3 regions of the Kitasatospora sp. NPDC088391 genome follow, and region 3 is predicted to be linked to each of the others. Evidence: predicted binding sites of a transcription regulator. Region 3 holds the regulator's gene; each other region holds the start of a gene.
What was found. The regulator HrcA, encoded in region 3, represses chaperone genes, less so after heat shock. The targets are predictions, from matches to a motif close to TTNGCACTCNGNNNNNCNGAGTGCNAA.
Positions count from the first base shown of each region.

Region 1 (10,260 bases), on a different contig from region 3:
GTCCGCGAGGAGTACGCCTTCGTCCCGCCGGACGCCTTCCGCGAGGGGCGCGCCGCGATCCTGCGCCAACTCCTCGCCCTGCCCGCCCTGTTCCGCACCCCCGAGGCGCACGCGCGCTACGACGCGCAGGCCCGCGCCAACATGCACGCCGAACTGGACCGGCTCACCGCCTGACGGCCCCTCACCCGCCGTGCTTGCGCACCCGCAGCCCCGCCGCCGTCAGCCGGGCCACCAGCTCCCGGCTGGCCACGGGGGTCGCGCCCAGCGCCACCGCCCTCCCGTACCAGTGCGCCGGGATGTCGTAGTGATCCCGTTCGAAGCCCTTCGCGGGAGCCCCCAACGCGGCGGCGAAGGCGTGCAGTTCGTCCAGCGAGACGTCACTGACCAGGTGCGACCACCACTTCCCGTGGCCGGGCCAATCCGGCGGATCGATCAGGATCACGCCAGCCCGCCGACGGGCGCCACGGCCACCCCGCGCTTCCCGCACACCCAGTGCGGGTCCGGCCCCAACTCCGGCTCGACGCCCAGCGCGTGCGGGTCGTCCTCCTCCTCGGCACAGGCGGTGCACAGCGGCCACCGCCCGTAGGACTCCAGCAGCGCGTCCTGCACGTCCTGCGCGATCAGCCCGAGCACGAACTCGCAGCCCGCGGGCCACTGTTCGAGCCACCACCGGCGATGGGTGACGGCGTCCTCCACCAACGAGACGATCGCCGCCTCCGCGACGTCCCGGGCGGTCAGGTCGGCGAGGATCAACGCCCGCGCACTGTGCAGGGCGGCTTCGATGTCGGAACTGGCCATCCGCCCATTGTCCCGCACTCCGCCACGGCAGCGGGAACTCCGCCGTACTCGACTCGAAGTCGAACGGTGCCGGCGGCGGGAAAGGGGCGGCCCGGGCGGGAACGCCGCGAGGGCGGCCTCCCGAAGGAGACCGCCCTCACGAGCGAACGAGCGGAACGTTCCGATCCCGGGGGATCAGAAGTCCATGTCACCGCCCGGCATGCCGCCGCCGGCGGCCGCGGAGGCCTTCTCCGGCTTGTCGGCGATGACGGCCTCGGTGGTCAGGAACAGGGCCGCGATGGAGGCGGCGTTCTGCAGGGCGGAGCGGGTGACCTTGGCGGGGTCGATGATGCCGGAGGCGATCAGGTCGACGTACTCGTTGGTCGCGGCGTTCAGGCCGTGGCCGGCGGGCAGGTTGCGGACCTTCTCGACCACGACGCCGCCCTCGAGGCCGGCGTTGGTCGCGATCTGCTTGATCGGGGCCTCCAGGGCCACGCGGACGATGTTGGCACCGGTGGCCTCGTCGCCCTCGAGCTCCAGCTTGTCGAACGCGACACCGGCCTGCAGCAGGGCGACGCCGCCACCGGCGACGATGCCCTCCTCGACGGCGGCCTTGGCGTTGCGCACCGCGTCCTCGATGCGGTGCTTGCGCTCCTTGAGCTCGACCTCGGTGGCCGCGCCGGCCTTGATGACGGCCACGCCGCCGGCCAGCTTGGCGAGGCGCTCCTGGAGCTTCTCGCGGTCGTAGTCCGAGTCGGAGTTCTCGATCTCGGCGCGGATCTGGTTGACCCGGCCGGCGACCTGGTCGCTGTCGCCGCCGCCGTCGACGATGGTGGTCTCGTCCTTGGTGATGACGACCTTGCGGGCGGTGCCCAGCAGGTCGACGCCGGCGTTCTCGAGCTTGAGGCCGACCTCCTCGGAGATCACGGTGCCGCCGGTCAGGATGGCGATGTCGCCGAGCATGGCCTTGCGGCGGTCGCCGAAGCCCGGGGCCTTGACGGCGACGGACTTGAAGGTGCCGCGGATCTTGTTCACGACCAGGGTGGAGAGCGCCTCGCCCTCGACGTCCTCGGCGATGATGACGAGCGGCTTGCCGCTCTGCATGACCTTCTCCAGCAGCGGGAGGAGGTCCTTGACCGAGGAGATCTTGGAGTTGGCGATGAGGATGTACGGGTCCTCGAAGCTCGCCTCCATGCGCTCCAGGTCGGTGGCGAAGTAGGCGGAGATGTAGCCCTTGTCGAAGCGCATGCCCTCGGTGAGCTCGAGCTCCAGGCCGAAGGTGTTGCTCTCCTCGACGGTGATGACGCCTTCCTTGCCGACCTTGTCCATCGCCTCGGCGATGAGCTCGCCGATCTGGGTGTCGGCGGCCGAGATGGAGGCGGTGGAGGCGATCTGCTCCTTGGTCTCCACGTCCTTGGCCTGGGCCAGCAGCTGGTCGGAGACGGCGACGACGGCCTTCTCGATGCCGCGCTTCAGGGCCATCGGGTTGGCGCCGGCGGCGACGTTGCGCAGACCCTCGCGGACGAGCGCCTGGGCGAGCACGGTGGCGGTGGTGGTGCCGTCACCCGCGACGTCGTCGGTCTTCTTGGCGACCTCCTTGACGAGCTCCGCGCCGATCTTCTCGTACGGGTCCTCGAGCTCGATCTCCTTGGCGATGGAGACACCGTCGTTGGTGATCGTGGGGGCGCCCCACTTCTTCTCCAGGACGACGTTGCGACCCTTGGGGCCGAGCGTGACCTTCACGGCGTCGGCAAGCTGGTTCATGCCACGCTCAAGGCCGCGGCGGGCTTCCTCGTCAAAGGCGATGATCTTGGCCATCAGAAGTGGTCCTCCGGGACACGGTCGACTGCTCGGACCAAGGGGTGCCCGCGACGGACGGCCCAGGAAGCGGGGGTCCCTTCCCCTACCGCCTCCGGAGCCTCACCGGCCCGGTCCGTTTGTCACTCTCACACTGCGAGTGCTAACGCCAATGATTAGCACTCTCGGGTGTCGAGTGCAAGCCCATTCGGCCCGCGCCGGTGGCTCCCCGGGGAAACCCGCAGGCCGCCGCCGGGGCCCCGGAAAGGGCGTCCGCGCCCCCGGAAAGGCCGACGGGCCTGCCCCCGGACGCGATGCGTCGGGAACAGGCCCGCCGGGCCGTGCGCTGTCGGTCTGCCGGTGCCGTCAGGCGCCGGGGGCCCGGACCATGTCGGCCTGCGGACCCTTCTGACCCTGCGAGATCTCGAACTCGACCCGCTGGCCCTCTTCCAGGGTGCGGTAGCCGTCCATCTGGATCGCGCTGTAGTGGACGAACACGTCCGCTCCACCGTCGACCGCGATGAAGCCGTAGCCCTTCTCGGCGTTGAACCACTTGACGGTGCCCTGAGCCATTCCGAACTCCCCTTGTGCTGTGCTGGCCCTTCAGAGATCCGCGGACGCGGACCCGGAGGTCTGGAAGGCCGGCCTGGGGACTCCCCCCCGTACGGCGCAGCCTCTGTCGCGGCTGAATGTATCCGGATATGCGCCCTCTGCAACAGGCCCTAATTTCCGGGAATGGCCAAGCCGGGCCGGGGATATGACGGGGCGAAAGGAGCATCGGCCGACAATTGCCACCGGGCATAACGGACGCATCACCGCAAAACGCCGGGATAATTCTGACGGCGGCCTGACAGAAAGGTCGGCGGACGGTCCGGCCCGCGTCTCGGAAGCCGGGACGGAACCCGGGACGGAAGGCGGTCCTGAACGGGCGGGGCACGGTGCGGTGCGGGCAGTGCGGCGGTGTGCGAGGCAGTGCGGAAAATCAGGATTGAACCGGTCCGCGGCGGGGAACGCCCGCACCGGCACTCTACCGCTCCGCCGCGAGCCGAATTCCAGCGGCCCACCAGGTGGGAAACCGCGGCCCGCCGGCATTCCCGCCGATACGCGCACCGTTACGCACGAAGCCGCCGCCGGACGGGCCGGAAAAGCAATTCCGGGTCTGGCGGCGGCGACGTGAATGCGGTACGGCCTCAGCAGCCGCCGGCCACCGCCGGAATGATCGACACCGAGGCGCCGTCCTTGATCTCGGTGTCCAGGCCCTCGGCGAAGCGCACGTCGTCGTCGTTCACGTACACGTTGACGAAGCGGCGCAGCTTGCCGGTGTCGTCCAGCAGGCGGGCGGCGATGCCCGCGTGGTTCGCCTCCAGGTCCGCGATGACGGCGGACAGGGTGGCGCCCTCGGCGGTGACCTCGGCGGCGCCGCCAGTGTAGGTGCGCAGGATGGTGGGGATGCGGACGGTGGCGCTCATGCGGGGCTCCTCGGGCGTGCGGCGGCGTACGGGCGGCGTGGGGGTCCTACGGCTGGAGGTCAGGCGGTGACGAGACCGGCGGCGCGGAAGGACTCCAGCGTCGGGCGGATCACGGCGGTCATGCCGGCGTCGGCGACCGCGTCGAGGGTCTTCAGGCCGTCGCCGGTGTTGATCGCGACGGTCTCCTTGGCCGGGTCCAGCTGACCCGTCTCGACCAGCTTCTTCAGCACGCCGACGGTGACGCCGCCCGCGGTCTCGGCGAAGATGCCCTCGGTGCGGGCCAGCAGCTTGATCGCCTCGACCACCTCGGCGTCGGTGACGTCCTCGACCGCACCGCCGGTGCGGCGGGCGATGTCCAGCACGTACGGGCCGTCGGCCGGGTTGCCGATCGCCAGCGACTTGGCGATGGTGTCCGGCTTGACCGGCTTGATCACGTCACGGCCGGCCTTGAAGGCGGCGGAGACCGGGGAGCAGCCCTCGGCCTGGGCACCGAAGATCTTGTACGGCCGGTCCTCGACCAGGCCGAGCTTGATCAGCTCCTGCAGGCCCTTGTCGATCTTGGTGAGCTGGGAGCCGGAGGCGATCGGGATGACGATCTGCTCGGGCAGCCGCCAGCCGAGCTGCTCGCAGATCTCGAAGGCCAGCGTCTTGGAGCCCTCGCCGTAGTACGGGCGCAGGTTGACGTTGACGAAACCCCAGCCCTCGCCGGCCGGGTCGCCGATCAGCTCGGAGCAGAACCGGTTCACGTCGTCGTAGTTGCCGTCGATGCCGACCAGCTCGCCGCCGTACACGCCGGCCATCACGACCTTGCCCTGCTCCAGGTCGTGCGGGATGAACACGCAGGACTTGAAGCCGGCCCGGGCGGCGGCGGCGCCCACCGCGCCGGCCAGGTTGCCGGTGGAGGAGCAGGAGAGGGTGGTGAAGTCGAAGGCGCGGGCGGCCTCGATCGCGCAGGCCACCACCCGGTCCTTGAAGGAGTGGGTGGGGTTGCCGGAGTCGTCCTTGATGTGCAGCTGCGCGGTGAAGCCCAGCTCGCGGCCCAGGTTGTCGGCCTTGACCAGCGGGGTCCAGCCCGGGTTCAGGTTCGGCTTGCCCGCGACGTCGGCGGGAACGGGCAGCAGCGGGGCGTAGCGCCAGATCGACGCCGGGCCGGCCTCGATCCGCTTGCGCAGCTCCTCGGCGTCGTAGCCCGCGTAGTCGTAGGCGATCTCCAGCGGGCCGAAGCACTCCAGACAGGCGAAGCTCGGGCCGAGCGGGAAGCGCGTGCCGCACTCCCGACAGGACAGCGCGGTGGCCGGACCGAGGTCGACGGCGGAAGGTGCGGCGGTGTCAGCAGCCATGGTGGCGAGGCCCTTTCTCCTCATCTTCCCCGGAGCGCGGTCGCGTCCGGGACGGAATTGGCACCTGTCCCGCCGGGCCTGCTGGCCGCACGGGAGGGTTGCCGGGACTTCAACGGGCCGTTCCCTCAGTCCCTCTGGATGAGCTCTGTGAAGTTGTGGTCGTACGCTGCGAGCGACCCCGACGTGCGAAGGTCCGACCGCATTACGAAGACTGTATCCGAAGGCGGCGGTGGACCCACCTGCCGTCCGACACCCGAGACGAACCGAGACAGGGAGCGAGACCTTGGCCGAGCAGCCCGAGCCCGGGGTACTGCCGGAGGTGGCCGACTGGCTGCGCCGCAGGTCGTGGACGGCCGCCGACCGGCCGCTCGCCGCCCTGCTCGCCGCCAAGCGCGCCGCCGGCCCGGCCGGCACGGTCTCCGTGGTGCTGCCCGCGCTGGACGAGGAGCCCACCGTCGGCGCGATCGTCGGCGCGATCCGGTCCGAGCTGATGGAGCGTCACCCGCTGGTCGACGAGCTGGTGGTGGTCGACTCCGGCTCGGTGGACGGCACCGCCGCCGCGGCGGCCGCGGCCGGCGCCCGGGTGGTGCACCGCGACAGCGTGCTGCCCCGGCTGCCGGCCGGCCCCGGCAAGGGCGAGGTGCTCTGGCGTTCCCTGTTCGCCACCCGCGGCGCGATCGTCTGCTACGTGGACGCCGACCTGCGCGAGTTCGACCCGGCGTTCGTCTCCGGCATCGTCGGCCCGCTGCTCACCGACCCCGGCCTGCAGCTGGTCAAGGCGATGTACGACCGGCCGTTCGAGGCCGACGGCGCGGTCGTCCCGGCGGGCGGCGGCCGGGTCACCGAGCTGGTCGCCCGCCCGCTGCTCAACCTGCACTGGCCGCAGCTGGCCGGCTTCGTGCAGCCGCTCGGCGGCGAGTACGCGGCCCGCCGCAGCCTGCTGGAGCGGCTGCCCTTCCCGACCGGCTACGGCGTCGAACTCGGCCTACTGGTCGACGCGTTGGAGCTGGTCGGACTGGACGCGCTGGCCCAGGTCGACGTCGGCGTCCGGCACCACCGCCACCAGGACGGCCAGGCCCTCGGCCGGATGGCCGCCACCATCTACCGCACCGCCCTGGAACGCCTGGACCGCACCGACCGCCTCAAGGCCGGTCCCGACCTGGTCCGCCCGCTGCTCACCCAGTACACCCGCACCCCCGCCGGCTTCACCCCCCGCACCCACCCCGTCCCGACCGCCGAACGCCCCCCGATGGCCACCGTCCCGGAGTACCGCGACCGCTGACCGCCCCCGCCCGGGCCGCGTCGAGTGGTTTGCTGCGGCGGTCGCACGGCAAGGTTGGCTGTATGGCCGATCACGTGACCGAACGTCCCGAGTCGTCCGGAGCCGCCCCGATCCTGGTGGCCTCCAATCGCGGGCCGGTGTCCTTCCGCGCGGAGGACGACGGCACCCTGAGCCTGCGCAGAGGCGGCGGCGGGCTGGTCTCCGGGCTGTCCGCGATCGACGACCCCTCGGCGGTGTGGGTGTGCGCCGCGCTCTCCGACGCCGACCGCGCCGCCGCCCGGCAGGCCCCCGACGGGCGGCTCGACCTGGCCGGGCACGACGTCGGCGGACAGGCCGTCCGGATGCTGGACATCGACCCGGAGACCTTCGCCCGCGCCTACAACGGCGTCGCCAACTCCACCCTGTGGTTCGTCCACCACCTGCTGTACGAGATGCCGGTCGAACCCGCCTTCGGCGCGGAGTTCCGCACCGAGTGGGCCGGCTACCTCGCCTACAACACCGCCTTCGCCGAGGCGCTGGCCGCCGAGGCCGCCCCCGGCGCGGCCGTGCTGATCCAGGACTACCACCTGTCGCTGGCCCCGGCGCTGCTCCGGGCCCTCCGCCCCGACCTGCGGATCGGCCACTTCTCGCACACCCCGTGGGCCCCGCCGGACTACTACCGGCTGCTCCCCGACGACGTGGCCGCCACTGTCCTGGAGGGCATCCTCGGCGCCGACCGGGCCGCCTTCCTGACCCGTCGCTGGGCGCTCGCCTTCGCCGACTGCTGCGCGGCCGTCCTCGGCGCCGAGGTCGACCGGGCCGCGCTGACCGTCACGCACGGCGGCCGCACCACCCGGCTCGGCGTGCACGGCCTCGGCGCCGACGGCGACTTCCTGCGCGAGCGCGCCCACCGGCCCGACGTCGACGAGCGGCTGACCGCCCTGCGCGCGGCCGTCGGCGACCGGCGCACCGTCGTCCGGGTCGACCGCACCGAGCTGAGCAAGAACATCGTCCGCGGCCTGCTCGCCTACCGGCACCTGCTGCGCACCCGCCCCGAGTGGCGCGACCGGGTGGTCCACGTCGCCTTCGCCTACCCCTCGCGCACCGACCTGGCCGCCTACCGCGACTACACCGCCGAGGTCGGCCGGCTCGCCGGCGAGGTCAACGCCGAGTTCGGCACCGCCGACTGGCAGCCCGTGCTGCTCCACCTCGACGACGACTTCCCGCGCTCGCTGGCCGCGTACCGGCTCGCCGACGTCGCCCTGGTCAACCCGATCCGGGACGGCATGAACCTGGTCGCCAAGGAGGTCCCGGTGGTCTCCGACCGCGGCTGCGCCCTGGTCCTGTCCCGCGAGGCCGGCGCGTACGCGGAGCTCGGCGAGGACGCGATCACCGTCAACCCCTTCGACGTCACCGCCACCGCCGACGCCCTCGCCGAGGCCCTCGCCATGCCGGCCGACGAACGCGCCGACCGCACCAAGCGGCTCGCGGCGGCGGCGACGGCCCTACCGCCCCAGCAGTGGTTCCTGGACCAGCTGAACGCCCTCTGAGCCCCGGCGCGGCCGCGCTACCGGCCGAGCAGCTCCGCGAGCGAGTCGAGCACGTCCACCACCCCGGCCGGCCCCGCCACCACGAGGTCGGCGCGGTCGGCGAGGGCCGCCACCGGGGGTTCGCCGGTGACCGGGCCGCTGCAGACCAGCAGGCCGGGGAGGCCGGCCTCGCGGCGGCGGGCGACCTCCGCGTAGGCGGCCAGGTCGCCGAGGTCGTCGCCGGCGAACAGCACCGGGCCGGCGGCCTTCTCGGCGAGGAAGCCGCGCAGCGCGACGCCCTTGTCGACGCCGGGGGGCCGCAGTTCGAGGACCATCCGGCCGGGTTCGACGACCAGGCCGTGCCGGCCCGCCAGTTCGCCGAGCGGGCCGCTCAGCCGGGCCAGCAGCCCGTCCGGGTCGGGGGCGCGCCGGGTGTGCACGGCGACCGCCCGCTCCTTGTCCTCCACGAACGTCCCCGCGGGGGCGCCGAGGTCCGCGAGCAGCCCGGGCAGCGCCGCCCGGACGGCGGCGACGCCGGGCGGCGGCGGGGCGGCGGTGACGGTGCCGGTCGCGGCGTCCCAGCGCTCGGCGCCGTAGTGGCCGAGGACGGTGAGGTGCTCCAGTCCGGGGGCGCCGGCGAAGCCGCCGTGCGCGACGGCGGTCGCGGCGGGGCGCCCGGTGACGATGACGACGGCCCCGACCAGCGGGGCGAGCGCGCCGAGCGCGGGGACCACGCCGGGGTGGGCGCGGGCCTGCTCGGGGTCGGCGACGATCGGGGCGAGCGTGCCGTCGAAGTCGAGTCCGACGACGGCGGCGCGCGGGTCGGCGAGCAGGCCCGCGAGTCCGTCGCGGCCGGCCGGGGACGTGAGCTGTTCGGCGATTCCCATGGCCGAGACGCTACCGGGCGGCGGGCCCGGGCGGGCGGTGTCCGGTCACTGCCGGGCCTCGCGCCGGGCCTGCCGGACCCGGCGCAGCCGGTTGACCAGGACGGGGTCGTGGGCGAGCGCCTCGGCGCGGTCGAGCAGGGCGTTGAGCAGCTGGTAGTAGCGGGTGGCGGAGATCCCGAGCTCCTGCCGGATCGCCTGTTCCTTGGCGCCGGCGGTCCGCCACCCGCGGGCTTCCAGGGCGAGCACCGCCCGGTCGCGTTCGGTCAGTTCGGCCATGTCCCCAGGCTAAGCGCCCGGGGTGTCGGCCCCCGCCGGACCGGTGCCCCGTTCCGGTCAGCCGCTCTTGCGGGCCCGGGAGGACTCGGCGGCGGCGGAGCTCTGCAGTTCGCCGAGCACCCCGTCGGCGTTGCCGCCGGGGCGGACCACCTCGCCCATCCGCTGCTTGAGCAGGCTGCTGACCTTGTCCCAGGAGGGGTCGCCGTAGGGGTAGAAGTTGGCGGTGGGCAGCACCTTGAGGAACTCGGTGAGGTCCTGGTGCGCGGGGTTGGCGGACAGCTCGTCGAGGGTGTCCTGGGTGACGGGGAGCAGGTTGTACTCCTCGTCGAACTTGAGGGTGTTCTGCTTGCCGAGCGTGAAGTTGAGGAACTTCTTGATCTCCGCCCGGTGCCCGTTGGCCTTGAAGGCCATCAGCCAGTCGGCGACGCCGAACGCGACCGGCTTGACGGTCTTGTCCTTGCGCGGGATCGCGGCGGTGCCGAACTGGACCTTGCCGGCGGCGGCCTTGAGCAGGCCGGGGTGGCCGTTGAGCATGGCGACCTTGCCGTTGACGAAGTCCTCGAAGGCGGTGGCCCGGTTGACCTTGCCGGGGTCGGCGTAGGTGAGGCCCTTGTCGACCAGGTTGGTGCGCAGCCACTTGAAGGTCTCGCGGTTGGGCTGGCTGTCGATGGTGTAGTTGCCGACGTTGTCGGAGAGCGCGCCGCCGCCGCTCATCGACCAGATCATCGACTCGGCCTGGGCCTCCTCGGGGCCGAGCGGCAGCGCGTACGGGGTGACGCCGGGGACCTTGGCCTTGACCAGGTCGGCGTCCTTGCGCAGCTCCTCCCAGGTGGTGGGCGGGGCGGTGATGCCGGCCTTGTCGAAGATCGCCTTGTTGTAGACGAACACCCGGCTGGAGGAGATGAACGGGATGCCGTACTGGCT
Region 1 covers NZ_JBIVNB010000009.1:256,739-266,998, forward strand. Annotated here, with positions in the region: gene ACIQBJ_RS26010 (hypothetical protein) at 1-174, shown strand, start outside; gene ACIQBJ_RS26015 (DUF4031 domain-containing protein) at 182-442, opposite strand; gene ACIQBJ_RS26020 (hypothetical protein) at 439-798, opposite strand; gene groL (chaperonin GroEL) at 973-2,595, opposite strand; gene ACIQBJ_RS26030 (cold-shock protein) at 2,941-3,147, opposite strand; gene ACIQBJ_RS26035 (MoaD/ThiS family protein) at 3,765-4,043, opposite strand; gene thrC (threonine synthase) at 4,103-5,383, opposite strand; SAM riboswitch class I at 5,401-5,528, opposite strand; gene ACIQBJ_RS26045 (glucosyl-3-phosphoglycerate synthase) at 5,667-6,665, shown strand; gene ACIQBJ_RS26050 (trehalose-6-phosphate synthase) at 6,728-8,194, shown strand; gene otsB (trehalose-phosphatase) at 8,212-9,060, opposite strand; gene ACIQBJ_RS26060 (DUF3263 domain-containing protein) at 9,106-9,336, opposite strand; gene ACIQBJ_RS26065 (extracellular solute-binding protein) at 9,394-10,260, opposite strand, start outside.
Region 1: the regulator HrcA is predicted to act here: its motif matches at 2,715-2,741, upstream of groL (chaperonin GroEL).

Region 2 (10,260 bases), on a different contig from region 3:
CCGAGGTGCTCCACTCCTCCATGGTGCAGCCTCGGGACCACAACGTCACACGTCCGAGCGCGCCCAGTTCGCGCGGCCGCTCAGCGGACCAGGCCCCAGCGGAAGCCCAGCGCCACCGCGTGCGCGCGGTCCGAGGCGCCGAGCTTCTTGAACAGCCGCCTGGCGTGCGTCTTCACGGTGTCCTCGGAGAGGAACAGCTCGCGGCCGATCTCGGCGTTGGAGCGGCCGTGGCTCATGCCCTCCAGCACCTGGATCTCACGGGCCGTCAGCGTCGGCGCGGCGCCCATGTCGGGGCTGCGGAGCCGGCGCGGGGCGAGCCGCCAGGTCGGGTCCGCCAGCGCCTGGGTGACGGTGGCCCGCAGCTCGGCGCGCGAGGCGTCCTTGTGCAGGTAGCCGCGGGCCCCGGCGGCGACCGCGAGGGCCACGCCGTCCAGGTCCTCGGCCACGGTGAGCATGATGATCCGGGCGCCCGGGTCGGCCGAGAGCAGCCGGCGGACCGTCTCCACCCCGCCGAGCCCCGGCATCCGGACGTCCATCAGAACGAGATCGGAGCGGTCGGCCACCCAGCGGCGGAGGACCTCCTCACCGTTCGTCGCAGTGGTCACCCGGTCCACGCCGGGCACGGTCGCCACCGCGCGGCGAAGCGCTTCCCGGGCGAGCGGGGAATCGTCGCAGACGAGTACGGATGTCATGACCGTCGTCCTCCGCAGCTGATCCGCGTCACGTTGAGCCTCCTGGCTGGTACGAACCTCTCCGACCCGGCAGCCGGGTCGGACCCCGTTCCGATCGCGCTGGCTTCCACGATCGTTCCCGGTGCCCGACGCCCGCCGAACCGCCTCCGTACATCCAACGACCGTCACTCGAATGAGTTACGGCTTCAGGTCCATCTCCACCACTGTACGTGGCCGACCCATTACCCGAGGGCCACCTCGCGGTGCAGCTGCCGCACTTTCGTGCAGCTCGCGCGCGGTGCCCGCGCCGCGCACGCCTCCCGGCCGGGGCCCGCGCGCCGCCGGGCACCCGATCGGTGGAGCATGCGGGTTCAAACCTATTGCCCTCTTTGTCCGGTTTTATAGCTTCTGAGGGTCATTGACTGTTGTGTCGGTGTGTGGGTGACTTGTCCGTGTAGTGGACGTAAGTCATATTTCCAGGTGTCCGTACCGGCCCCCCGCGCAGTCTCGCCGCAGCAACCGCCGCCGAGCCGCCAGGTCCCGACTCTCCGAAGGGAATGAGCCATGGCAGATTTCTCCCGCCTCCCCGGCCCGAACGCAGACCTCTGGGACTGGCAGCTCTCCGCCGCCTGCCGCGGCGTCGACAGCTCGCTGTTCTTCCACCCCGAGGGCGAGCGCGGCGCCGCCCGGACCTCCCGCGAGACCAGCGCCAAGGAGGTCTGCATGCGCTGCCCGGTGCGCGCCCGGTGCGCGGCGCACGCCCTGGCCGTCCGCGAGCCCTACGGAGTGTGGGGCGGCATGACGGAGGACGAGCGCGAGGAACTGCTCGGCCGGGCCCGCAACCGCCTCGCCGAGGTCCCGCTGGCGATGCCGCAGACCATCCGCCGCTGAAACACCGCGGGCGCCCCGTCGGCGCCCACCCGTCCGCCCGGCGGGGCGGTCTAGCGGGCGGCGGCCGCCGCCAGCTGGTCCAGCATCAGCGCCACCGCCGGCACGCTCGCCAGGTCCGGCAGGGTCAGCGCCACCACCTCGCGCCGGGCCGGCTCCCCCGAGGCCACCCGCACCGGCACCGCCGCCACCGCCGGGTGGCGCACCGACTCCAGGGCCAGCCCCGGCAGCACCGCCACCCCGAGACCCGCCCCGACCAGGCCCACCACCGCCGGGTAGTCGTCCGTGGCGAAGTCGATGGCGGGCGCGAAACCCGCCGCCGCGCACAGCTCGACCAGGTGGCCGCGGCACTGCGGGCAGCCCCCGATCCACTGCTCCCCCGCCAGCTCCGCCAGGTCCACCGGCTCGCCCTCGCCCCGGCCCGCCAGCGGGTGCCCGGCCGGCACCAGCCCGACCAGCGGGTCGTCCAGCAGCGGGCGCACCACCAGCTCCGACCAGTCGTTCGCGGCCGCCGTCGCCGCCGCCTCCAGGGTCGCCTCGGCCCGCGCCTCGCGCAGCGTCGCGTGCGGCGAGGGGACGCTCAGGCCGCCCTGCGAGTCCGGGTAGCGGAACGCCAGCGCGACCTCGCACTCGCCGCCGCGCAGCATCGCCAGCGCCTGCGGCGGCTCCGCCTCCACCAGCGAGACCCGCACCCCGGGGTGGGCCGCCCGCAGCTGCGCCACCGAGCGCGGCACCAGCGTCGAGCTCGCCGTCGGGAAGGACACCAGCCGGACCCGGCCGGCCCGCAGGCCGGCGATCGCCGCGACCTCCTCCTCGGCGGCGGACAGCCCCGCGAGGATGCCGTTGGCGTGCTTGAGCAGCACCCGCCCGGCCTCGCTCAGCTGCATCTCCCGCCCGGAGCGGACCACCAGCGGGGTGTCCACGGCCTTCTCCAGCGCCTTCATCTGCTGGCTCACCGCCGGCTGGGTGCACCCCAGTTCGCGCGCCGCGGCGGAGAACGACCCGGTCCGGGCGACGGCGTGCAGGACGCGGAGGTGGCGGGCTTCGATCACGCGGTCAACTGTACGGAACAACGCCCTCCCGGCGGGCGGCCCGCGGGCGCACGCGAAAGGGCGCGAGGTGGCCGCGGTCCCGGCCGCCGCACCACGCGGGTGCGGCGGCCGGGCGCGGTTCCTCGCGCCCCTTCAGTGCCTGACGGCCGGTGCCTCAGTGGCTGTGGCCGTGGCCGCCGTGCGAGTGGCCGTGGCCCGCGGCCTCCTCGTCTTCCTTCTTCTCCACCACGAGGGTCTCGGTGGTGAGCAGCAGGGAGGCGATGGAGGCGGCGTTCTCCAGGGCGGAGCGGGTGACCTTGACCGGGTCGATGACGCCGGCCTTGACCAGGTCGCCGTACTCGCCGGTGGCGGCGTTGTAGCCCTGGCCGGGCTCCAGCTCGGCGACCTTGGAGGTGATGACGTAGCCCTCGAGGCCGGCGTTCTGGGCGATCCAGCGCAGCGGCTCGGCGAGCGCCTTGCGGACCACGGCGACACCGGTGGCCTCGTCGCCGGAGAGGCCGAGGCCGCCCTCCAGGACCTTGGCGGCGTGCACCAGCGAGGCGCCACCGCCGGCCACGATGCCCTCCTCGACCGCGGCGCGGGTCGCGGAGATGGCGTCCTCCAGGCGGTGCTTGCGCTCCTTGAGCTCGACCTCGGTGGCCGCGCCGACCTTGATCACGCAGACGCCGCCGGCCAGCTTGGCGAGGCGCTCCTGGAGCTTCTCGCGGTCCCAGTCGGAGTCGGTGTTGGCGATCTCGGCCTTGATCTGGGCGACCCGGCCCGCGACCTCGGCGGAGTCGCCGGCGCCGTCGACCACGATGGTCTCGTCCTTGGTGACGGTGATCCGGCGGGCGGTGCCGAGCACGTCCAGGCCGACCTGGTCGAGCTTGAGGCCGACCTCCTCGGAGACGACCTGGCCGCCGGTGAGGGTGGCGATGTCGCCCAGGATGGCCTTGCGGCGGTCGCCGAAGCCGGGGGCCTTGACCGCGACCGCGTTGAAGGTGCCGCGGATCTTGTTGACCACCAGGGTGGAGAGGGCCTCGCCGTCGACGTCCTCGGCGATGATCAGCAGCGGGCGGGAGCCGCCGGCCTGCAGGACCTTCTCCAGCAGCGGCAGGAGCTCCTGGATCGAGGAGATCTTGCCCTGGGTGATGAGGACGTACGGGTCCTCCAGGACGGCTTCCTGGCGCTCCGCGTCGGTGACGAAGTACGGGGACAGGTAGCCCTTGTCGAACTGCATGCCCTCGGTGAACTCGAGCTCGACGCCGAAGGTGTTGGACTCCTCGACGGTGATCACACCGTCCTTGCCGACCTTGTCGATCGCCTCGGCGATCAGCTCGCCGACCTGGGTGTCCTGCGCGGAGAGGGACGCGACGGCGGCGACGTCGTCCTTGCCCTCGATCTCGCGGGCGATGGACAGCAGGTGCTCGGAGACGGCGGCGACGGCCTTGTCGATGCCCTTCTTCAGGGCGGCCGGGCCGGCGCCGGCGGCGACGTTGCGCAGACCCTCGTTGACCAGGGCCTGGGCCAGCACCGTGGCGGTGGTGGTGCCGTCACCCGCGACGTCGTTGGTCTTGGTGGCGACCTCCTTGACCAGCTGCGCGCCGAGGTTCTCGTACGGGTCGTCGAGCTCGACCTCGCGGGCGATGGTCACACCGTCGTTGGTGATGGTGGGGGCGCCGAACTTCTTGTCGATGACGACGTTGCGGCCCTTGGGGCCGATGGTCACCTTGACGGTGTCGGCCAGCTTGTTGACACCGCGCTCCAGCGAGCGGCGGGCGTCCTCGTCGAACTGCAGGGTCTTCGCCATGGTCCCGTTTCCTCAGGGGTAGGTCTGCGTACGTGGAGCAACAACCGCGCCCCGGGCCCCTGTCAGTGCTGACACGGTTCCGGGGCGGGCTGGGACGTCTTTACTGCGCGGACGTCTTACTTCTCGATGATCGCGAGGACGTCGCGGGCCGAGAGGACGAGGTACTCCTCGCCCTGGTACTTGACCTCGGTGCCGCCGTACTTCGAGTACAGGACGATGTCACCGACGGCGACGTCGAGCGGCAGACGCTGGCCGTCCTCGAAGCGGCCCGGGCCGACGGCCAGGACGACGCCCTCCTGGGGCTTCTCCTTGGCAGTGTCCGGGATCACCAGGCCGGAGGCGGTGGTGGTCTCGGCGTCGAGCGGCTGGACCACGATGCGGTCCTCGAGCGGCTTGATGGCAACCTTGCTGCTGGTGGTCACGTCCGAGCTCCCCTTCGGAGATTACGGGGTTGTCTTACAGGTAGGTGGCGACTGCACGCGCCCGCCGTCGCGGGGGTCGGACACGCATCGTCGCGGTTAGCACTCCCACCGGGGAGAGTGCCAGGAACGACCATAGGACGCGGTTAGCACTCAGTCAACCAGAGTGCCAACGGAGTCGCGTCCGGGTTTCGCCGCGGGCCGGGATTTTCCGCGCTTCCGGTGCGAACGGACGTTCCCCCTCGGCACAATGCGCGCATGAGTGCGACGGGGGCGGAAGCGGAAGAGGAACGACCCGGGCTCCACGGGCTGGTGCCGCTGCTGGTGCTGCTGGACGTGGTGCTGGCGGCGGTCTCGGGGACGGCGGCACTGATGGCGGGCGGCAGCCACGTCTTCGGGAGCGAGCTGCCGGTGGACGGCGGGGGCCGGGTGGTGCGGCATCCGAGCGCCAGCCACACGCCGTTCCGGACGGCCCTGGTGGTCGCGGTGGTGCTGGCGCTGGTCGTGCTGGTGCTGCTGTGGCTGCGGGAGCGGCGGTCGGCCGCGGTGCAGGGGGTGCTGCTCGCGGGGGTGGTGGTGGCGGCCGTGCTGCTGTACCCGACCCAGCCGGTGGACCCGCCGGCACCCGCGAAGCGGACCCCGTACACCGCCTGCTACAGCGGCGGGAAGTGCTACCGGTGGGACGAGCACGGGAACGCGACGGAACTCCCGTACAACTGAGTTCCGGTACTCAGGCGCGTGGGCCAACTCCCTTGCGAGGCTTGGCCCATGACGGTGAATCGGCAGCCGGTGGGGCGGGACGCGCTGTGTGCGCTGGGGTTGGTCGCGGCGGAGGTGCCGCTGCTGTGCGCGGCGGTGTACGCGGCGGTGCTGGCGGTGTGGGGGGTGACCCTGGACGCGCCGGTCGCGGTGGTGCTGTGCGGCGCGCTGGCGGTGGGGGCGCTGGCGCCGGTGGTGGTGTTCCTGGTGGGGGCGGCGCGCCGGGGGTACCGGATCGCGCCGGCCGCGATGGGGCTGCTCGGGCCGCTGCTGGCGGTGCTGTCGCTGGCGCGGATGGGGCGCTGACCGGAGCGGTGACAATGGTGCGGTGGAGATCGAGTCGTTCCGGGCGCTGCTGACCGAGCAGGGGCAGGCGCTGCTGGCCGAGTTGCGGGGTTTCACGGCGGCGGAGGAGCTGGCGCTGGCGACCAGGCTGCGGCGGGAGTACCCGGCGGAGCTGGTGCGGGCCGCGTTCGAGCAGGCCCGGCTGCGGCAGCGCGCCGAGGCGAAGTTCGGGGCGGACGCCGCCGCGATGTACTTCACCCAGCACGGGGTGGAGCAGGCGACCCGCCGGTCGGTGGCCGAGTGGCGGGCGGGCCGGTTCGCGGCGCTGGGGGTGCGGCGGCTGGCGGACCTGTGCTGCGGGATCGGCGGGGACGCGATCGCGCTGGCCCGGGCCGGGATCGCGGTGCTGGCGGTGGACCGGGACGAGCTGACCTGCGAGGTGGCGCGGGCGAACGCGGCGGCGCTGGGCGTGGCGGAGCTGGTGGAGGTCCGCCGGGCGGACGTCGCGGACGTCGGCACGGCGGGCTTCGACGCGGTGTTCACCGATCCGGCGCGGCGGACCTCGCGCGGCCGGGTGTTCGACCCGGAGGCGTACTCGCCGCCGCTGTCCTGGGCGGTGGAGGCGGCCCGCGGTGCCCCGTTCGGGGCGTTGAAGGTGGCGCCGGGGATCCCGCACGAGCTGGTGCCGGAGGGTGCGGAGGCGGAGTGGGTGTCGGACCGGGGCGAGGTGAAGGAGGCGGTGCTGTGGTTCGGCACGGCCGCCGCCGAGCCGTACCGGGCGACGCTGCTGCCGGGCGGGCACTCGCTGGCGGGCGGGGCGCTGCCGGACCCGCCGGTGGGCCCGGTGGGGCGGTACCTGTACGAGCCGGACGGTGCGGTGATCCGGGGCCGGATGGTGGCCGAGGTGGTGGCGGCGGTGGGCGGCCGGCTGATCGACCCGATGATCGCGTACGTCACCTCGGACGAGCTGCGGCCGACGCCGTACGCGCAGGCGTACGAGCTGACCGACGTACTGCCGTTCCAGGTGAAGCGGCTGAAGGCGCTGGTGAAGGAGCGCCGGATCGGCACCGTGGTGATCAAGAAGCGCGGGGCCCAGGTGGTGCCGGAGGAGCTGCGGCGGCAGTTGAAGCCGGCCGGGCCGAACGCGGTGACGGTGATCGTGGCCCGCACCGCGGCCGGCCCGGTGATGATGCTGGGTCAGCCGGCGGGCTTGGCGATGTAGTCGTCGAGGCGGGCGACCGCGAAGCCCTGCTCCTGGATGCGGGAGAGCATCTCGCCGAACATCTGGGTCATGGTCTCGCCCTTGAGGTCGGACGGGCCGCGGAAGTGCGCCAGGATGATGTCGCCGTTCTTGAGCTTCTTGTCGGCGGCCTGGTACTGCATGTCGTGGATCTGCATGGACTCGCGCCACAGCACGACGGCGCGCGGCCCGCACTCCTGCACTGCGGTGTTCAGCGCCGGGGTGTTGGCGCCGTCGCCGTAGGGCGGGCGGAACAGGTAGGGCGCGGTGCCGTACTGCTGGGTGAGGGCGGCCTGGTCGTCGCAGATCTGCGACTTCTGCTGGGCGGGCGCGAGCTTGCTCATCACCGGGTGGCTGACGGTGTGGTTCTGGATGCTGTTGCCGAGCGCCTGGAGCGGCTTGAAGTAGGCGTAGTCGTTCTTGACGATGTCCTTGGTCAGGAACATCGTGATCGGCACCTTGAGGTCGGTCAGCATCTGGACGAACCTGGGGTCCTTCTCGGCCCCGTCGTCGATGGTGACGAAGACGACCTTGTCCTGGGTGGGGACCTCGCTGAACACCGGGACGGTGCCGGTCTTCGCCAGCTTGATCGGCTTGTCGGCGGGCGGGGCGGGCGCCTTGGCCATCGGCTTGAGGCCCCACTTGGCCCAGGCGGCGTCCCCGGCCGCGTCCTGGGCGGGCGCGGAGGCGGTGCCGCCGCCGCCCGGGGTGCCCGGGGCGCCGGCGGACGGCGGGGTCTGCGCGGCGGGCTTGTCGGCGGGCCCGGAGCTCCCGCAGCCGCTCGCCGCCAACAGGACGGCGAGCGCGCCCGCCCCGTACCCGATCCGTGCCCTGGTCCTCACCGGATGCCCCCCGCTCGCCCTCTACACACGTGTCGATGTTCAGGACGAACGGTACCTGCTCCGCGGTTGCCTACCCGACATCCGTGCGGGTGAAGGTCCAGTGGTGCGCGGGGCGGGCCAGCAGCCCGGCGGGCGGCTCCGGCACCGGCTGCGGCGCGCCCGTCCACAGGGCGATCAGCAGCACCCGCTCGCCGGGCGCGGTGAACAGCTCGACCCGCTCCAGGCCGGCCGCGCCGCGCACCGCGGGCAGCGCCGTCTCCCGGGCCCAGGCGTGCAGTTCGGCCCCCCGGCCGGCCGCCGCCCGGGCCTCCCACATCGCCGCCAGGGTCACTTCAGCGCCTCGTGGGCGTGCGCGTGCACGTCCCCGTGCTCGGCGCCCGGGACGTGGGTCTCGGTGACCGGCAGCGAGGAGTCCGCGGACAGGTCGAAGGAGGACGGGGTGCGGTTCCGCCACACCATCTCGGAGCCGAGCGCGGCCACCATCGCGCCGTTGTCGGTGCACAGGCCCGGCCGGGGCACCCGCAGCACGATGCCGGCCTTGTCGCAGCGCTGCCGGGCCATCTCGCGCAGCCGCGAGTTGGCGGCCACGCCGCCGCCGATCATCAGGTGGTCGACGCCGTTGTCCTTGCAGGCCCGGACGGCCTTGCGGGTCAGCACGTCGGTGACCGCCTCCTGGAAGGACGCCGCGACGTCCGCCACCGGCACCGGCTCCCCGGCCCGCCGCCTGGCCTCCACCCAGCGCGCCACGGCGGTCTTCAGGCCGGAGAACGAGAAGTCGTACGCCGGGTCCCCGGCGTTGTTCAGGCCGCGCGGGAACGCGATCGCCTTCGGGTCGCCCTCCTTCGCCATCCGGTCGACCACCGGGCCGCCGGGGAAGCCCAGGCCGAGGACGCGCGCCACCTTGTCGAACGCCTCGCCCGCGGCGTCGTCGATGGTCGCGCCGAGCGGCCGGACGTCGGAGGTGATGTCGCTGCTCAGCAGCAGCGAGGAGTGGCCGCCGGAGACCAGCAGCGCCATCGTCGGCTCGGGCAGCCGGCCGTGCTCCAGCTGGTCCACGCAGATGTGCGAGGCCAGGTGGTTGACGCCGTACAGCGGCTTGTCCAGCGCCCAGGCGTACGCCTTGGCGGCGCTGACGCCGACCAGCAGCGCGCCCGCCAGGCCGGGGCCCGCGGTGACGGCGATGCCGTCCAGGTCGCTCGCCCTGACCCCGGCGGTGTCCAGCGCCCGCCGGATGGTCGGGACCATCGCCTCCAGGTGGGCCCGGCTGGCGATCTCCGGGACGACGCCGCCGAACCGGGCGTGGTCGTTGACGCTGGAGGCGACCGCGTCGGCCAGCAGCGTGGTGCCGCGGACGATGCCGACGCCGGTCTCGTCGCAGGAGGTCTCGATACCGAGGACGAGGGGTTCGTCAGCCATTGTGATGATCCTTCAGATCGCTTGCATCGCTTGCCAGGTGGTCCAGACGCATCACCAGCGCGTCCACGTTGGCGGGCTGGTAGTAGCCCCGCCTGATCCCGACCGGCTCGAACCCGAACCGCTCGTACAGCCGCTGCGCCCGCAGGTTGTCGACCCGCACCTCCAGCAGCAGCTCGGCGCAGCCGCGCCGCACCGACTCCTCGACCAGTTCGGTCAGCAGCATCGCGCCGAGGCCCGCGCCCTGCCGGTCGGTGTCCACCGCGATGGTCTGCACGTCGCCGTCCGCGCCGACCGCCATCAGCCCGGCGTAGCCGACCACGGCGCCGCCCGCGTCCACGGCCACCACGTAGTGCCGGCTGCCGCCCGGGTACGCCTCGGCCAGCTCCGACCAGTACATCCCGCGCGACCAGGCGTCCTCGGGGAACAGCCGGTGCTCCAGCACCATGACCGGCTCGATGTCCCACCAGCGCATGGGACGCAGCGCGTACTCAGCCACGCGGGCCGACCGCTCCGGCGCCGCTCACGCCGGCAGCACCGCCTTGTAGCCGGCCGGGACCTGGGCGTCCGGGCGGCGCAGGTACAGCGGGGCGTTCGGCAGCAGCGCGCGGCCGGCCGCCAGCGCGCGGGCCGCGAAGTCGGCGAGGGCGCCCGCGGAGACGTGCTCGGGGCCGCTCGCGGCGGGCAGGCCGTACAGCAGCGCGCCCGCGCCGACCGTCCGCTCCCCCGGTTCGATCTCGGCCGGGCGGTCCACCGCGGGGCCGGAGACCCGGGTGCCGTCGGCGTCGTAGGAGGCCCAGTAGACCTCCTTGCGGCGGGCGTCGGTGGCGACCGTGAACGGACCGGCCAGGCCCTCGGCGCGGGCCTGGTGGGCGATCGCGTCGAGGGTGCAGACTCCGTGC
Region 2 covers NZ_JBIVNB010000008.1:199,651-209,910, forward strand. Annotated here, with positions in the region: gene ACIQBJ_RS23895 (response regulator transcription factor) at 81-692, opposite strand; gene ACIQBJ_RS23900 (WhiB family transcriptional regulator) at 1,236-1,562, shown strand; gene ACIQBJ_RS23905 (LysR family transcriptional regulator) at 1,613-2,611, opposite strand; gene groL (chaperonin GroEL) at 2,766-4,400, opposite strand; gene groES (co-chaperone GroES) at 4,517-4,822, opposite strand; gene ACIQBJ_RS23920 (hypothetical protein) at 5,078-5,539, shown strand; gene ACIQBJ_RS23925 (hypothetical protein) at 5,588-5,884, shown strand; gene ACIQBJ_RS23930 (methyltransferase domain-containing protein) at 5,907-7,085, shown strand; gene ACIQBJ_RS23935 (polysaccharide deacetylase family protein) at 7,061-7,945, opposite strand; gene ACIQBJ_RS23940 (hypothetical protein) at 8,016-8,276, opposite strand; gene tsaD (tRNA (adenosine(37)-N6)-threonylcarbamoyltransferase complex transferase subunit TsaD) at 8,273-9,361, opposite strand; gene rimI (ribosomal protein S18-alanine N-acetyltransferase) at 9,354-9,833, opposite strand; gene tsaB (tRNA (adenosine(37)-N6)-threonylcarbamoyltransferase complex dimerization subunit type 1 TsaB) at 9,882-10,260, opposite strand, start outside.
Region 2: the regulator HrcA is predicted to act here: its motif matches at 4,966-4,992, upstream of groES (co-chaperone GroES).

Region 3 (10,260 bases):
CGCCGTCGCCGCTGTGCGCCAGCTCGTTGACCGCGCCGTCGCTGAGCGCGACCAGCAGCACCCGGCCGTCGTGCGAGGCCACCGCGAGCTGCCGGCCGTCCGGGGAGACCACCAGTTCGCGGACCCGGCCGAGCTGCCCGGCGGCGAGGCGGCGGCGCTCGGCGCCGAGCACCGCGGGGGCGTACTCGATGGCGTCGTCGCCCGCCGCGTCGGTCACCCAGACCGCGCCCTGCGCGCCGTCCTCGCCGGGCACCACCCGGACCGTCCGGCCGCGCGCCCCGGGCGTCTCGTCGAGCACCCGGGCCGGGCCCTCCCGGTGGGTGACCCAGTGCACGGTGCCGCGCACCACCACGGCGGCGGCCCGGCCGGTGCGGTCGGCGACGGCGGTCTCGACCTGCCCGGCGGCGGGCGTCGGGTACGGCTGGCGGCCGGTGCGCGGGCCGGCCGGGGCGACGTCGAGGCGGCGCGGCTCGGCCCCGTCCAGGTCGTCCAGCAGCCACAGTCCGCCGGTGCTCTGCCAGACCACCCGGGTGCCGTCGGTGGACGCCTGCCGGGCGTAGAAGGCGGTGTCGGCCGGGCCGTGCGCCCGCAGGTCGGAGCCGTCGGGGAGGCTGGACCAGAGCCGGCCGACGCCCTCGTGGTCGGACAGGAACGCGACCCGGTCGCCGACCCACATCGGGCACTCCAACTGCCCGTCCAGTTCGGCGTGCAGGCGCTCGAACCCGGCGGCGCCGATCCACAGCTTCCCGGCCCGGCCGCCGCGGTAGCGCTTCCAGTGCGCGGCGTCCCGGCCCGCCGTCCCGAGCAGCACCCGGCCGCCGGTCGCGCCCTCCGGCACCGGCTCGAAGGCCAGCGAGCCGATCGGGCCGTACGGCAGCCTGGTCGGCTCGCCGCCGTCCAGCGGCACCGCGAACGCCCAGGTCCGGCGGGTGGTGGCCTGGCCGGCGGCGGTCACCGCGACCGGTCGGCCGTCCGCGGTCCAGCCCGCCACCGCCGTGTACGGGCTGCCCCAGTACGTCAGCCGCCGGGCCGGACCGCCCTCGACCGGGGCGACGTGCACCTCGGGCGCGCCGTCCCGGGTCGAGGTCCAGGCCAGCGTCCGCCCGTCCGGCGCGAAGCGCAGCGACCCGACCGGCGCCCGGTCGGCCGTCAGCCGCCAGGCCCGGCCGCCGTCCAGCGGTGCCAGCCAGACGTCGTCCTCGGCGGCGAAGGCCACGAGGTCGCCGTGCAGATGGGGGTGGCGCAGATAGCCGCGCGTCGAGTCCGTCATCCTGCCACCCTAGGCGGCGGAACCGGCGCGCTGCCGGGGATTCCGGACGGACGGGACGCGTGCCGCGCGGGACGCCGTCGTTCAGCCCCAGCGGCCGGTGCGGCCGAGCAGCAGCGCGGTCGCGGCGACGCCCGCCGTGGAGGTCCGCAGCACCGAGCTGCCGAGGCGGTGCGGGGCGGCCCCGGCCTCGGCGAAGGCCGCGATCTCCTCCGGGGAGACGCCGCCCTCGGGGCCGACCACCAGCACGATGCCGCCCGCGGCGGGCAGTTCGGCGCCGGCCAGCGGCCGGGCGCCCTCCTCGTGCAGGACGGCGGCGAACTCCGCGGCGGCCAGCAGCGGCAGCAGTTGACGGGTCGTCACGAGGTCGTGGACCTCGGGGAAGCGCAGCCGCCGGGACTGCTTGCCGGCCTCCCGCGCGGTGGACCGCCACTTGGCGAGCGCCTTGGCACCGCGTTCGCCCTTCCACTGGGTGATGCAGCGGGACGCCGCCCAGGGCACGATCGCGTCGACGCCGGCCTCGGTCATCGTCTCGACCGCGAGTTCGCCCCGGTCGCCCTTGGGCAGGGCCTGCACCACGGTGATCCGCGGCACCGGCGCGGGCTCCTCCCGGACGGCGGTGACCAGCACGTCCAGCGCGTCCTTGCCGTGCACGGCGGCGACGGTGCCGTCCGCGCCCCGGCCCCGGCCGTCGGCGAGGGTGACGGCCTCGCCGGGCTCCAGGCGCTTGACGGCGGCGGCGTGCCGCCCCTCGGGGCCGTCGAGGCGGACGGTGGCGCCGGGGGCGGCGCCCGCCAGGTCCTCGACGACGAACACCGGTGCGGTCATCGGTACGGCAACCCTCTCGACGGGGGCGCGGCGGGGCTCCGGCGGGCAGCGGCCGGGCCCGCCGCGGCGGGGAACGGGCGGGGGCCGGGGGCGGCGGGACGTGTCGCCCCGCCGCCCCCGGCCCCGGGACGGGCGTCAGCGCCCGTTGAAGGCGTCCTTCAGCCGGGAGAACAGCCCCTGCTGGCCGGGCGCGAACTGCCCGGACGGCCGCTCCTCGCCGCGCAGCACGGCGAGCCGCCGCAGCAGCTCCTCCTGCTCGGGGTCGAGCTTGGTGGGCGTCTGCACCTCGACGTGCACTATCAGGTCGCCCCGGCCGCCGCCGCGCAGGTGCGTGATGCCGCGGCCGTGCAGCGGGATCGACTGGCCGGACTGGGTGCCGGGCCGGATGTCGACCTCCTCCAGGCCGTCCAGGGTCTGCAGCGGCACCTGGGTGCCGAGCGACGCGGCGGTCATCGGGATGGTGACGGTGCAGTGCAGGTCGTCGCCGCGCCGCTGGAAGGTCGGGTGGCTGCTCTCGGCGATCTCCACGTACAGGTCGCCGGCGGGGCCGCCGCCGGGGCCGACCTCGCCCTCGCCCGCCAGCTGGATCCGGGTGCCGTTGTCGACACCGGCCGGGATCTTGACCGTCAGGGTGCGGCGGGCCCGGACCCGGCCGTCGCCGGCGCACTCCGGGCACGGGGTCGGCACGACGGTGCCGAAGCCCTGGCACTGCGGGCAGGGCCGGGAGGTCATGACCTGGCCCAGGAAGGACCGGGTGACCTGGGAGACCTCGCCCTTGCCGCGACACATGTCACAGGTCTGCGCGGAGGTGCCGGGGGCCGCGCCCTCGCCGCTGCAGGTGGTGCAGGTGACGGCGGTGTCGACCTGGAGTTCCTTGGTGGTGCCGAACGCGGCCTCCTCCAGGGTGATCTCCAGCCGGATCATGGCGTCCTGGCCGCGGCGGGTGCGCGAACGCGGGCCGCGCTGGCCGGTCGCGGCGCCGAAGAAGGCGTCCATGATGTCGGAGAAGCCGAACCCGGCCGCGCCCGCGCCGAACCCGCCCGCCCCGCCGCCGGGCGACAGCGGGTCGCCGCCGAGGTCGTAGACCTGACGCTTCTGCGGATCGGAGAGCACCTCGTAGGCGGCGTTGATCTCCTTGAACCGCTCCTGCGTCTTCGGGTCCGGGTTGACGTCCGGGTGCAGTTCACGGGCAAGGCGTCGGAACGCCTTCTTGATCTCGTCCTGCCCCGCGTCGCGTCGGACGCCGAGTACCGCGTAGTAGTCCGTGGCCACCAAATGCTCCGGTTTGTTCCGCCTCTAGAAGTGCTCTGCGATGACGCTGCGTGAGTGTCCCACACAGACCGTGCCGTCCTGAGCAGCTATGACTCGGCCAGGATCTGGCCGACGTACCGTGCCACCGCGCGCACCGCCCCCATTGTGCCCGGGTAATCCATCCTGGTCGGACCGATCACTCCCAGCTTTGCCACGCTCTGGTCGCCCGAACCGTAACCGACCGAGACCACCGACGTGGAATTCAGCCCCTCGTAGGCGATCTCGTGCCCGATCCGGACCGTCATCGCCGAGTCCGCCGTCTCACCCAGCAGGCGCAGCAGCACCACCTGCTCCTCCAGTGCCTCCAGCACCGGACGGATGGTCAGCGGGAAGTCGTGACCGAAACGGGTCAGGTTGGCGGTGCCCGCCAGCATGATCCGCTCCTCGTTCTGTTCGGCCAGCGCCTCGAACAGCACGTTCAGCACGGTGCCGACGACCGCCCGCTCGGCCGGCTCGAAACCGGCCGGCAGGTCCTCCAGGACGGTCGGCACCTCGGGCAGCCGGCAGCCGCCCGCCATGCCGTTCAGCCTGGCCCGCAGGTCTCCCAGCAGGGCCTCGCCGACCTGGCCCGGGCAGTCGACCATCCGCTGCTCGACCCGGCCGGTGTTGGTGATCAGCACCAGCATCAGCTTGGTCGGGGTGAGCGACACCAGTTCGATGTGCCGGACCGTGGAGCGGGTCAGCGACGGGTACTGGACCACCGCGACCTGCCGGGTCAGCTGCGCGAGCAGCCGCACCGTGCGGGCCACCACGTCGTCCAGGTCGACCGCGCCCTCCAGGAAGTGCCGGATCGCCCGGCGCTCCGGCGGCGTCATCGGCTTGACCTCGGCGAGGCGGTCGACGAACAGCCGGTAGCCCTTGTCGGTGGGGATCCGGCCCGCGCTGGTGTGCGGCTGGTGGATGTACCCCTCCTCCTCCAGCGCGGACATGTCGTTGCGGACGGTGGCCGGGGAGACGCCCAGGTTGTGCCGCTCCACCAGCGCCTTGGAACCGACCGGCTCCTCGGTGCCCACGTAGTCCTGGACGATCGCGCGGAGCACCGCCAGTCGCCGCTCGTCCAGCGGACGCACGGACGGGCGGGTCTCGATCAGGCGGCCGTCGGGCTTGCCGTCGGGCTTGCCGTCGTCCGGCATGGTCGGCACCTCCGTCGTCGTCCGTCGGTCTGGTCGGTCCGGTCGCCGGGTGCTCACCGCCCCCGCCTGGCACTCAACTGGGCAGAGTGCCAGAACCTTACGTGCCAGTGTACGGCCCGGGCCTGACGGCAGGAACGGTCCGCCCGCGTGATCCTCGTCCGAAAACCGTCCCCCGCTCCGCGCGTGTCGGATTCCCCCCGGATTCCCCCCGTTTCGCATGGTGCCCGCGGCCCCGCCCGGTGGCAGCATCGAAGGCGAGCGGGGCGGCGTCGGCGCGGCCCCGCCAGGCAGAGGAGGAGCAGCCATGGCTGCGGCACAGCACTCCCGGTTCGCCCCCGATCGCGGACTGACCGGCCGGATGGTCCTGACCATGTTCCTGATCGGCCTGGTCTACGTGGGCTTCACCGGCCTGCTGATCGTGCTGCTGCGCGGCGCCTGGCCGCTGGTGGTGCTGATCTCCGGCGGCCTGTTCGTCGCTCAGTTCTGGTTCTCCGACAAGATCACCGAACGGGCGATGGGCGCCCACCGGGTCACCCCCGAGCAGTACCCCGAACTGCACGGCGCCGTCGACCGACTGTGCGCGCTCGCCGACATGCCCAAGCCCCGGGTCGCGGTCGCCGACAACGACATGCCGAACGCCTTCGCCACCGGCCGCAACCCGCAGAACGCGGTGATCTGCGTGACCACCGGCCTGCTCCGCCGGCTGGAGCCGGAGGAGCTGGAGGGCGTCCTCGCGCACGAGCTGTCGCACGTCGCGCACCGGGACGTCGCGGTGATGACGGTGGCCGGCTTCCTCGGCGTGCTGGCCGGCGCGATCACCAGGATCGCGATGTACGGCGGCATGATGGGCGGCAACAACCGCAACAGCAACGACCAGAACGCGGCGATCGCGATGATCCTGATCCCGCTGGTGTCGATGGTGGTGTACGCGATCAGCTTCCTGCTCACCCGGCTGCTGTCCCGCTACCGCGAACTCGCCGCCGACCGGGCCGCCGCCCAGCTGACCGGCCGCCCCTCCGCGCTGGCCTCGGCGCTCACCAAGGTCACCGGGCAGATCGGCGCCATCCCGACCAAGGACCTGCGGCAGGCCCAGCCCTACAACGCCTTCTACTTCGCGCCCGCGCTGAGCGCCCGGGAGGCCGCCGGCCAGCTGTTCTCCACCCACCCGTCGCTGGAGCAGCGGCTGGCGCAGCTGGCCAAGATCTCCGGCGAACTCGGACAGTGACCGCCGCCTCTCCGCCCTCCCTTCGACTTCCCTCCGCCTTCCCTCCAACGATCCGTGAGGAGCCTTGCCCCGTGGGATTCCTGGACGCGCTGTTCGGCCGGACCAAGCCGGTGAAGCCCGACCTCGACCAGCTGTTCGGCGTCCCCTCGGCGGCGCTGACCCTGCAGGCCGCCGCCGGGTTCACCCCGACCGGGCTCGGCTCGGTCTGCTTCGCCGCCGTCGAGGGCGGCGCCTTCGCCGAAGTGCAGGCCCAGGTCCGGGCCCTGCTGGACGCCGACACCGACCGCGGCGGCACCCCCGTGGAGGCGTCCCGGGACGGGTACGGGTACTCCTGGCTGCTGGCCCGGCACACCCCCGACGAACTGCCCGACCTGGTGAACGACCTGCACGCCGTCAACAGCGAGCTGGAGGCCAACGGCTTCGGCCCGCAACTGCTCTGCTCCCTGGTCGGCTTCCGCGACACCGGCGGCCGGGCACTCGCCCTGGTGTACCTGTACAAGCGCGGCACCTTCTACCCCTTCGCCCCGGTGCCGGGCGGCGGCGAGAAGCGCGACAACGCCCTGGAGCTCCAGGTCAAAGCCATGCTCGGCAACGACCTCCGGATCGAACCCGACCTCTCCCGCTGGTTCCCGGTCTGGGGCGCCCCGGGCCTCGCCTGAACCCGCGCGCCTCTCCTCCGCCCACACCTCCTCCCTCCGGCACCCGCCCTTCACCTCCCCGTCCCCTCTACCGGCCCCGCCTTCGCTGTCCTCCCATCCCCTTGCCCCGCTCCGGGTCCCGCCCCTGCTCCCGCCTCCCTCTCCTCCCTGCATCCGTTCTCCTCCTCCCGGCCTTCGCTCTCCTTCCCCACACGCTTGCCCTTCTCCGGCCTCCCCCTCCTCCTCCCCGCCCCGCGGGTTATTCGCTGGTGGCCGCAGGGGCGCGCGTCTAGGGTGGCCGGTCGTGATCGACTGGAGCGCGCTGCCCGACCGTGACCCGTCCGACGCCGAGCTGGCCTCCGTCGTCGCGGCGCTGCGCTCGCCCGACCCGGTGGAGCGCGACGAGCACGCGTACCCGCGGCTGGCCGGCTGGGTGCCCGGTCTCCCGGAGGGGCGCCGGCTGGCGCTCGGCGACGTGATGGCGGGGCGGTTCGCCGACCCGGAGGTCCAGGCCCGGACCTTCGCCCCGCTGGTGCTGGCCCGTCTCGTCGCGGCCGGCACCCTGCGGCCCGGGTGGGTCGACGCGTTCGCCCGCTGGTACCCCGCCGAGGCCGACCTGCGCGGCCACCATCCCGAGCTGGGCTGGCTGCACGCCGTCGCGCACGGCGCCGATCTGCTGGCCGCGTTCGGGCAGCACCCGGCCGTCGCCCCGGAGCCGCTGCTGTCCCTGGGCGCGGCCCGCCTGCTCGCCCCGACCGGCCACGTCCTGGACGCGATGGAGGACGACCGCCTCGGTTTCGCCCTGGCGCTGACCCTGACCCGCCCGGAGCTGACCGAGGACGCGGCGGTCGGCTGGCTGGACGCGGTCGCCGAGGTGTTCGCCGCCGGGGAGCCCGGGCCGATGCCCGCCGAGGTCTCGAACACGCTGCGCACCCTGCGGGTGGTGCACCTGCTGGCGGTGCGCGGGGTGCGCCCGAAGTGGGGCGGGGACGAGGTGCGGGTGCTGCCGCACGGCGCGGCGGTCGGCGGACGGATCGCCGAGGTGCTCTCCACGGCCGCCCCCTACCTGGGCTGACGGGGCGTCGTCTGCCGTCCTGTCAGCCGCCGGGCCCCGTCGGGTGCGGGGGCGGCCGCGGCGGTTTCGTAGACTGCCACCCATGCGGAGCAGGGAGTACGGACCGGATCTGACCCCGCCGTGGAAGCGGCAGCAGCCCGCCCCCGAGGTCGCGGCGGAGCGCGACCTGGTGGTGGAGGAGGCGGCGACCGGCTTCTGCGGGGCGGTGGTGCGCTGTGAGCGGACCGCCGAAGGCTTCACCGTGACGCTGGAGGACCGGTTCGGCAAGCACCGGGTGTTCCCGCTGGTGCCGCGCGGCTTCCTGCTGGAGGGCCGGGTGGTGACGCTGGTCCGGCCGACCGGTCCGGCCCCGGCGCGCGGGCCCGGGCTGACCGCCTCCGGGTCGGTTGCGGTGCCGGGGGCGCGGGCCCGGGTGGCCCGCGAGTCGCGGATCTACGTCGAGGGGCGGCACGACGCCGAACTGGTCGAGCGGGTCTGGGGCGACGACCTGCGGATCGAGGGCGTGGTGGTGGAGTACCTGGAGGGCGTGGACGACCTGCCCGCGATCGTCGCCGACTTCGCCCCCGGTCCGGGCCGTCGGCTCGGCGTGCTGGTCGACCACCTGCTGCCCGGCACCAAGGAGCACCGGATCGCCGGGCGGGTGACCGGCGAGCACGTGCTGGTCGTCGGCCACCCGTACGTCGACGTCTGGCAGGCCGTCAAGCCCGCCGGGCTGGGCTTCGCCGCCTGGCCCGAGGTGCCGCGCGGCGAGGTGTGGAAGGAGGGCGTCTGCCGCCGCCTGGGCTGGCCGGTGGACACTCCCGCCGCCTGGAAGCGCATCCTCGCCTCGGTCGACGGCTGGAAGGACCTGGAGCCGGAACTGCTCGGCCGGGTCGAGGAGTTGATCGACTTCGTCACCCAGCCGGGCGGCTCCTGACGGTCGCCCGGCCCTGACCCGCGGTCGGTGCCGCAGCCGGCGCCGGTGCCGGTGCTGCCGCCGCCCTGCCGGGCTGGGGCGGGCCGGGGCGGGGCAGGTCCTTCTGGGCGGGGAGGCGTTCGGCGCCGAGCTTGCGGCGGGCCCGGTGCAGCCGGGCCCGGACCGTGGCCTGCGAGACGCCCAGCGCCCGGGCGGCCTCGGCGTGGGTCAGGTCGCGGGTCACCAGCAGGTCGAGCACCGCGCGCAGCGGGGCGCTCAGACCGGCCTGCCGCTCGGCGAGGTCGCGGACGGCGAACTGGGCGTCCATCCGCTCCTCCAGGGCGAGGATGCCCTCCTCGCCGAGCGGCCGGCGGCCCTGCAACCGGCCCAGTGCGCGGCGCTCCCGGTCGTCGCCGCGGTGCTGCCCGGCGATCACGTACCGGGCGATGCCGTGCAGCCAGCCGATCGCCGGGCCGCGCCCGGGGCGGTAGCCGTCGGCGGCCTCCAGGGCGGCGACGAAGACGTCCGCGGTGAGGTCGGCCGCCCGGTGCGGGTCGCCGACCCGGCGGGTGACGAAGTCGAGGACGGCGTCGACGTGCTGGTGGTAGAAGGCGCCGAAGCCGTCCGGGGTGGTCAGGTCCGACGGACGGCCGTCGGTGCGCGCGGCGCGGCGCTCGGGCCGGCAGGTGTGCATGCGCCCTCCTCGGTCGGGGAGCCCTGGTCGGGTTCCTTCACCGAGTACTCGGCCGCCGCGCCCCCGGCGGTTCCACCGCCACTCGTCCGGGTGACGCCGCGCCGCGCCCGGGTCAGTCGACCAGGTCGCGGACCACCGCGTCCGCCAGCAGCCGGCCGCGCAGCGTCAGCGCGGCCCGGCCCGCCGCGTACGGTTCGGGTTGCAGCAGGCCGTCCGCGAGCGCCCGGTCGGCGGCGGCCCGGCCGGCGGCGGTGAGCAGGTCCAGCGGGCAGCCCTCGGCCAGGCGCAGTTCCAGCAGGATGCGCTCGACCCGGCGGTCCTCGTCGGCCAGCACCTCGCGGCCCAGCGCGGGCGTGCGGCCCTCGGCGAGGGCCTGCGCGTACGCGGCCGGGTGCTTGGCGTTCCACCAGCGCACCCCGCCGACGTGGCTGTGCGCGCCCGGGCCGGCGCCCCACCAGTCGGCGCCGGTCCAGTACAGCTCGTTGTGGCGGCAGCGGCCCTCGGGCGTGGTGGACCAGTTGGAGACCTCGTACCAGGAGTACCCGGCGGCGGCGAGCGCCTGATCGGCCATCAGGTAGCGGTCGGCGTGCACGTCGTCGTCGATCATCGGCAGTTCGCCGCGCTTGACCCGGGCGGCGAGCCGGGTGCCGTCCTCGACGATCAGCGAGTACGCGGAGACGTGGTCCGGGCCGGCGCCGATCGCGGCGTCCAGCGAGGCCCGCCAGTCCTGGTCGGACTCGCCCGGGGTGCCGTAGATCAGGTCCAGGTTGACGTGCTCGAACCCGGCCTCGCGGGCCTCGGCGACGCAGGCCTCCGGGCGGCCCGGGGTGTGGTGGCGGTCCAGCAGGGCCAGCACGTGCGGGCGGGCGCTCTGCATGCCGAAGGAGATCCGGTTGTAGCCGCCCTCGCGGAGTTCCGCCAGGTACGCCGGGTCGACGGACTCCGGGTTGGCCTCGGTGGTGACCTCCGCGCCGGGTGCCAGGCCGAACTCCTCGCGCAGCGCGGCCAGCATCCGGACCAGGTCGCGGGCGGGCAGCAGGGTCGGCGTGCCGCCGCCGAGGAACACCGTCCGCACCGGCAGGTCGGCGTCGCCGAGGACGCGGCGGGCCAGCCGGATCTCGGCGACCACGTTGTCGGCGTACGTCTCCTGCGAGGCGACGGCGCCGGAGGAGCGCAGCTCGGTGGCGGTGTACG
Region 3 covers NZ_JBIVNB010000006.1:120,889-131,148, reverse strand. Annotated here, with positions in the region: gene ACIQBJ_RS19825 (PDZ domain-containing protein) at 1-1,270, opposite strand, end outside; gene ACIQBJ_RS19820 (16S rRNA (uracil(1498)-N(3))-methyltransferase) at 1,352-2,095, opposite strand; gene dnaJ (molecular chaperone DnaJ) at 2,231-3,367, opposite strand; gene hrcA (heat-inducible transcriptional repressor HrcA) at 3,454-4,539, opposite strand; gene htpX (zinc metalloprotease HtpX) at 4,844-5,764, shown strand; gene ACIQBJ_RS19800 (hypothetical protein) at 5,836-6,423, shown strand; gene ACIQBJ_RS19795 (DUF2785 domain-containing protein) at 6,707-7,477, shown strand; gene ACIQBJ_RS19790 (DUF3097 domain-containing protein) at 7,560-8,393, shown strand; gene ACIQBJ_RS19785 (RNA polymerase sigma factor) at 8,371-9,066, opposite strand; gene hemW (radical SAM family heme chaperone HemW) at 9,179-10,260, opposite strand, start outside.